2 regions of the Agromyces flavus genome follow, and region 2 is predicted to be linked to the other one. Evidence: predicted binding sites of a transcription regulator. Region 2 holds the regulator's gene; the other holds the start of a gene.
The links. The regulator HspR, encoded in region 2, represses chaperone genes until heat shock. The targets are predictions, from matches to a motif close to AAGTTGAGTCNNNNNGACTCAACTT.
Positions count from the first base shown of each region.

Region 1 (3,408 bases), 980 kb from region 2:
GAACGAGCCGACGGGCCGCTTCGCGTCGCCCATGCCGGTGCGGTTGCGCCGCACCGAGCGGGCGACGGCGGTGACCGCGTCATCCTGCCCGATGACCCGGGCGTGCAGCTCGCCCTCGAGGTTCGCGAGGCGCTCGCGCTCGCCCTCGGTAACCCGATTGACCGGGATGCCGGTGGCCCGCGAGATCACGGCGGCGATCTGCGCCTCGTCGAGGGTCGTCGAGGCGGCGGTCGTGTCATCCGTCGATGAACCGGATGACACGGCACGACCCTGCGCGGCGGCCTTCTCGGTCGCCTCGTCGAGCCGCTCCTGCACCTTCGAGATCTCGTCGCGGATCCGCGACGCCTCCTCGTAGTGCTCGGCGCGGACGGCCGCGTTCTTGTCGGCCTCCAGCTCGGCCAGGCGGGAGATGAGCGCCGAGACGTCCACCTTCACGCCCAGCTTGAGGCGCAGGCGTGCGCCGGCCTGGTCGATGAGGTCGATGGCCTTGTCGGGCAGCACGCGGTCGGTGAGGTACCGGGCGCTGAGCTCGACGGCGGCGCGCAGCGCGTCGTCGGTGTAGGTGACGCCGTGGTGCTCCTCGTACGCGGGGCGGAGGCCCTGCAGGATGAGCACGGAGTCCTCGATCGACGGCTCGCCGACCTTCACCGGCTGGAACCGGCGCTCGAGCGCGGGGTCCTTCTCGATGGTGCGGTACTCCTTGAGCGTGGTCGCGCCCACGAGGTGCAGCTCGCCGCGCGCGAGGCGGGGCTTCAGGATGTTGCCCGCGTCCATGCCGCCCTCACCGGCACCACCGGCGCCGACGACCGTGTGCACCTCGTCGATGAAGACGATGAGCTCGCCCCGGTGCTCGGCGATCTCTTCCATGGTTTTGGTGAGGCGCTCCTCGAAGTCTCCGCGGTAGCGGGTGCCGGCGAGCATGCCGGGCAGGTCGAGCGCTACGACCCGCTTGCCGAGCAGCGCCTCGGGCACGTTCTCCTCGACGATCGCGCGGGCGAGGCCCTCGACGATCGCGGTCTTGCCGACGCCGGCCTCGCCGATCAGCACGGGGTTGTTCTTCGTGCGGCGGCTGAGGATCTCGATGGTCTGCTCGATCTCGTCGGCACGGCCGATCACGGGGTCGAGCTCGCCGTTCATGGCGCGCTTGGTGAGGTCGAGGCCGAACTTGTCGAGCATGGGGGTGGCGGATGCCGCGGCATCCGTCTGCTCGCCGTAACCGTCGTTCGCGGTGTCGGTGCCCTCGCCCTGAGCGGATGCCACGTGCTCGCCGAGCCCGGCCGCGAGCGCGTCGGCGGTGACGCCGGCGCGCGCGAGCACCTGCCCGGCGGGGGCGTCCTGCCCGAGCACGAGGGCGAAGAAGAGGTGCTCGGGGTCGATGTACGTCGACCCGCTCGACCGCGCGACCTGATACGCGTGGAACAGCGCGCGGCTCGCGCTGGGGGTGATCATGGCCGAATTGACGTCGGCGGTGTCGGATGCCGCGGGCAGCCGCGCCTCGGTCGCCGTGATGATGCGCTCGGGGCTCGCGCCGACGCGCGTGATCGCCTGCGCGACGGACTCGTCCTCGACGATGACGCGCAGGATGTGCAGTGCATCGAGCTCGGTCTGCCCGCGCTCGAGCGCGAAGCGTCCGGCGCGCTGCAGGATGCTCTGGGTGCGCGAGGTCAGGAACCGGCTGAGGTCGATCGACCGCGCCTGCCTGGCCTGCTCACCCGCGAGGTAGCGGGCGAGGAACTCGTCGAACGAGCTCGCGCCGGCCTCGTTGAAGTTGTCGGGCACCTAGGTCCTCCTGGGGAACTTGAGTTGGGTACGCTCAACTTCAACGCAGAGCAGCTGACGGTATTCCCGCCTTGTGTATCAGCGCATGGCCCGACGAAGATCCAATCTCCCGGAGCGCCTGACGTCGCACAAATCAGCAAGCTCCAAATCAGCGCGGGTCTGCGCCCTGCCCGCTAGCAAGCCGACATGCCCGCCATCACCATCCACCGCCAGAAATGTCCATTGGTCGGCGCCGACGCCACGGACGAACACTCGCGATGGTCGTTGCCACGCGTGCTTGAACACCGACGAACCTTACCGGTGCAGTCATCGCCCGCGCGGGACACCCTCGGCAACTGCCCCGGTTCAACACGGAACGACGAAGCAATCCAGCCAAGCATGGCGACCGGCGCAACTAGTCGTTCCGGCCAGTTCCGCCGAGATCAAAGTGGGAGTGCAAGGTCTGGAGAAAGGCATACTCCTCCTCAGTCACGGCCTCGCCGCCACTGTGGTGCGTCTTCTTCCGAACCTCGTTGAGCGTGACTACCCACGACAACTTGCTCTTCCATGCCCCGGCCTTTCGGTCGCTCGGCAAAGTGTAAGCCTCGTCATATATCTCGTCCCACAACGCCTTCGATCCCTGCTGCATGATGCTGTGATAGTCGATCAGGTAAAGACAATCCCACCAATCGACGGTGACACCCTCGGGTGCTTCGTACTGCTTTTCCGCACGGAGTGACTCTGCACGGGCATACACGGCTTTCGGCACACCGTCCTTGATCCATGTCCCGCGGAACCGGTCCTGGAGGCGCCGACGGATGTCCTGCTTCATGTGGTTCTCGATGTCGTTAATCATCGAATATGACTCTTGATTAAATTGCTTTTCCTGATTGGCTTTCCACTCGTCGAATCCATCAGGCATGAAACCGTCGACGCATTCGACCAGTGCGGCCTGAAACCGGCGAAGATATTTGGTCGGCCCACCACTGCCGAACCAACTCTTGAACTCTGCGATATCCTCAACTGAAAGGGGGGCAAGATGGTTGAGCAGCGGATCCAAAATCTCGCGCACCTGTGCGAATGTTTCCTTCGGGGTATTGACACGCGCATCTAGCTTCCCTTGGTCGGCGAGAAAGTCGACGATGTCACCGACGACCCGAAGCATCGCCTCGGTGCCGGGATTCGTGAAGACAAAACCCCCCTCGCCCTTGCCAGCGTTCCACTGAAGTGGCAAGCGATCGCGAGCGTGATCAAAACAGTACTCAAGAAATTCCGTAAGAGGTCTCAGAGTAGCTTCATTCGAGCCGCGATAGAAGGATCCGACCTTCTTCATCTCGCTGCTAGTGAACTCCCCAATGAAACGCCCGCGGTCTATCCCTCGGTTAATGGCGTCGAGAGTGATACATAGCCGATCGGTGCTCTTCTCCTCGCCAAGGATTACTCTTCCACGCAACGGGGAAGACTTTCGCTCACCGAGTTGCTGAGCGACCTTCAACTTCAGTGCTTGAGCCCGACGCCGCAGATCGATGCTCGTCCACTCGAGATCGGCCTTGAGAGTCAGCCGAAGGTTCTTGGGGACGGCTTGCTGGTTCTCGTTGATCTGCATGAACAATTCGAGCTGCTTGTCCCCGGGAAGGTCGACGAACGCCA
Region 1 is NZ_LT629755.1:2,250,016-2,253,423, forward strand. Features, by position in the region: gene BLT99_RS10585 (ATP-dependent Clp protease ATP-binding subunit) at 1-1,779, opposite strand, end outside; gene BLT99_RS10590 (DGQHR domain-containing protein) at 2,174-3,408, opposite strand, start outside.
Region 1: a site for HspR is predicted at 1,796-1,820, ahead of BLT99_RS10585 (ATP-dependent Clp protease ATP-binding subunit). Genes of this name have one in related genera too.

Region 2 (3,408 bases):
GGAGCTGACGGTCGACGACATCCTCAACGCGGCGCAGGCCGAGGTCGAGGACCCCACGGCCGAGCACCTCGCCGACCTCAAGCGGGTCACGGCCGAGTACGCGAACTACCGCAAGCGCACCGAGGCGAACCGCGAGGTCGAGCGCGAGCGCGCGATCGGCGCGGCCGTCTCCGTGCTCCTCCCGGTGCTCGACGACCTCGACCGTGCCGAGAAGCACGGCGACCTCGAGGGCGACACCCCGTTCGCGACGATCGCCGCCAAGCTGCGCGCGTCCGTCGAGAAGCTCGGCCTGACGCCGTTCGGCGAGGTGGGCGAGCCGTTCGACCCGCAGCAGCACGAGGCGATCTTCCAGCAGCACTCCGACGAGGTCGAGGTCGACACGGTCGCCGACGTCGTCGAGACCGGCTACACCCTGGGCGGCACGCTGCTGCGCGCCGCGAAGGTCGTCGTCAAGACGCCCGCGTAGCGGCATCCGTCACCACCCGCCGGTGGTCGAGTGAGGCCTTCGGCCCTGCTCGACCGCCGGCAGGGACCCGCTAGATTTCAGGAAGGAGGCGCCGATGGCCAGCCAGGATTGGTTCGACAAGGACTTCTACGCGATCCTCGGCGTCTCGAAGGACGCGAGCGACGCCGACATCAAGAAGGCCTACCGCAAGCTCGCGCGCAAGTACCACCCCGACCAGAACCCGGGGGACGCCGCGGCCGAGGCGAAGTTCAAGGAGATCAGCGAGGCGCACTCGGTGCTCTCCGACGCCGAGGAGCGCAAGGAGTACGACGCCGTCCGCGCGATGGGGGGCGGAGCCCGCTTCACCGCGCCCGGCGGCGGGGGCGGCGGCTTCGAGGACGTGTTCGGCGGCATGTTCGGTGGGCCGGGCGGCGCCGGCGGCACGCGGTACACCTACCAGCAGGGCGGGCAGTACGAGGACCTGCTCGGCGGGCTCTTCGGCGGCGGTCGCTTCGGGCAGCCGACCGGCGGATACCGCGGGTTCGGCGGCCCGACCCGCGGCCGGGATGTCACCGCGTCGACGACGCTCGACTTCATCACCGCGACGAAGGGCGACCGCATCACGCTGCAGACGTCCGAGGGTCGCGAGATCACCGTGAACGTGCCGGCCGGCGTCGCCGACGGGCAGAAGATCCGGCTCCGGGGCAAGGGTCATCCGTCGCCCGACGGCGGCGAGCCCGGCGACATCGTACTCACCGTCAAGGTGCGCCCTCACCCTGTCTTCGAACGCGACGGCCTCAACCTGCGCGTGAACGTGCCCGTCACGTTCACCGAAGCCGCGCTCGGCGCCACCATCCAGGTGCCGACGCTCGGCGGCGACCCGGTCAAGTTGCGCGTCGCGCCCGGCACGCCGAGCGGCCGCGTGCTTCGCGTCAAGGGCCGCGGCGTGCACTCGTCGAAGGGCACGGGCGACCTCCTCGCCGTCGTGCAGGTCGCCGTGCCGTCGCACCTCTCGAAGGACGCCGAGGAGCGCCTGCGCGAGTTCGCGGCGCAGCTGCCCGACGAGGACCCCCGCGCCGACCTCCTCGCCAAGGCACGGGGCGCATGATGCAGGTCGACGGCGAGAGCCCGCTCTTCGTGATCTCCGTCGCGGCCGAGCTCGCCGGGATGCATCCGCAGACGCTCCGCCAGTACGACCGACTCGGCCTCGTGTCGCCCAAGCGCACCGCGGGCAAGTCGCGGCGCTACTCGATGCGGGATGTCGCGCAGCTGCGTGAGATCCAGCAGCTCTCGAGCGAGGGCGTGAGCCTCGAGGGCATCCGTCGTGTGCTCGGACTCGAGAACGAGGTGACCGAACTGCGTGCCCGCGTGCGCGAGCTCGAGCGCGCGCTCGCCGACGAGATGCTCAACCGTCCGGGTCGTCGCGTGTTCGCTGCCGGCAGCGAGGGCGACATCGTGTCGGTGCGCACCGGAACCCGTGTCCGCCGTGAGAATGCGGTCGTCGTCTGGCGACCGCTCGAGCGCGGCTGAACGGCGCCCGCGAGATCGCGCGCCGATTATACGGATCGACCTGCGCCGTGTCCTCCTTTTGACCGAAATCGGCTGAGGCGCGCAGAATAGCCACGGCCCATGCGGGCCGGGGGAGGAAATCGTGCACGGGAACCACCGCGTCATTCGCGAGCTGCGCCGTGCCGCGGCGCGCGGCGAGATCATCGCGGAGTACCAGGCGCAGGTGGATGCGACGAGCGGGCGCACGGTCGCGGTCGAGGCGCTGAGCCGGTGGCGTCATCCCGAGCGCGGCGTGCTCGGACCGCAGCACTTCATCCCCATCGCCGAGGAGACCCGGTCGATGGACGCGGTCGGCGATGCCATGATCCGCGCCGCCTGCCGGTACGGCGCAGAGCTCGCGGACTCGGGTCGACCGCTCGAGGTCGCCGTCAACGTCGCCGCAGTGCAGCTCGAGCAGCCCGACTTCGCCGAGCGCGTGCTCGATCGGCTGGCGCACGCCGGTCTCGTGCCGAGCCTGCTCACACTCGAGCTCACCGAGTCCCGGCCCTCGCCGGCGACCGCCGCCGCCATGCTCGACCGACTGCAGGCGCACGGCGTCGGGGTGTCGCTCGACGATGTCCGCAGCCTGGAAGAGGCGGAGTCCCGCTCGGCGGCCCTGCCGATCACCGAGCTCAAGGTCGATCGCTCGGTGATCGAGCGTCTGCCCGACGACGACCGTATGGCCGCGAGACTCGTCGGCTTCGCCCACGAGCGCGGTCTCCGTACGGTCGCCGAAGGCGTCGAGACCGAGCGGCAGTGGGAGGCCGTGCGGGCGCTCGGCTTCCACCGGGCCCAGGGGTTCCTGTTCGGTCGTCCCACGCCACCCGAACGGATGACCGCCCGCCTCCAGGCGGAGGCGGACGGTCCGGCTCAGAGCGAGCTGTAGGGATCCTCGAACGACTCGTCGTCGGAGTCCTGGCCGGAGCCCGATCCGGGTGCCCCCGGCTCCCCGGACTCGCCTATGTCGAGCTGGGTCCACGTCACCGGCATGCCCGGTGAGAAGAGGATGTCGATGCCGGGTCCGCCGCGCAGCGGCGGGATGTTGACGTAGCCGCCGCCGCCCTGCACCGCGGCGAGGATCTGCGCCCGCAGTTCGTCGATGGGGTCGGGCAGGAAGTAGTCCTTGCCGTCGACCGTCAGTCGATGGATCTTCACTGTGATGCTCCGTTCTCTCGTGTCCGTCGTGCGCCGCGGCCCGTCACGCGCGAACCGCTTCGGTCGGTTCGGGCACCCAGTGCAGTCCGGCGCGGCTGTTCGCGCTGTCCATCAGGATCTCGAGCCAGGCGCGATTGAGCGTGGGGGCGCGGTTGCCGCTGAACCGGAAATGCACCTGGGCAGCCGGGCTGATCCAGATGACGCTGCGGCCGCTGCCGCGCTCCATCCCATGGCTCCAGGTGAACATGAAGTTCTCGCCG
Region 2 is NZ_LT629755.1:3,225,755-3,229,162, forward strand. Features, by position in the region: gene BLT99_RS15255 (nucleotide exchange factor GrpE) at 1-466, shown strand, start outside; gene BLT99_RS15260 (DnaJ C-terminal domain-containing protein) at 561-1,553, shown strand; gene BLT99_RS15265 (heat shock protein transcriptional repressor HspR) at 1,550-1,975, shown strand; gene BLT99_RS15270 (EAL domain-containing protein) at 2,097-2,879, shown strand; gene BLT99_RS15275 (hypothetical protein) at 2,864-3,148, opposite strand; gene BLT99_RS15280 (DUF7882 family protein) at 3,192-3,408, opposite strand, start outside.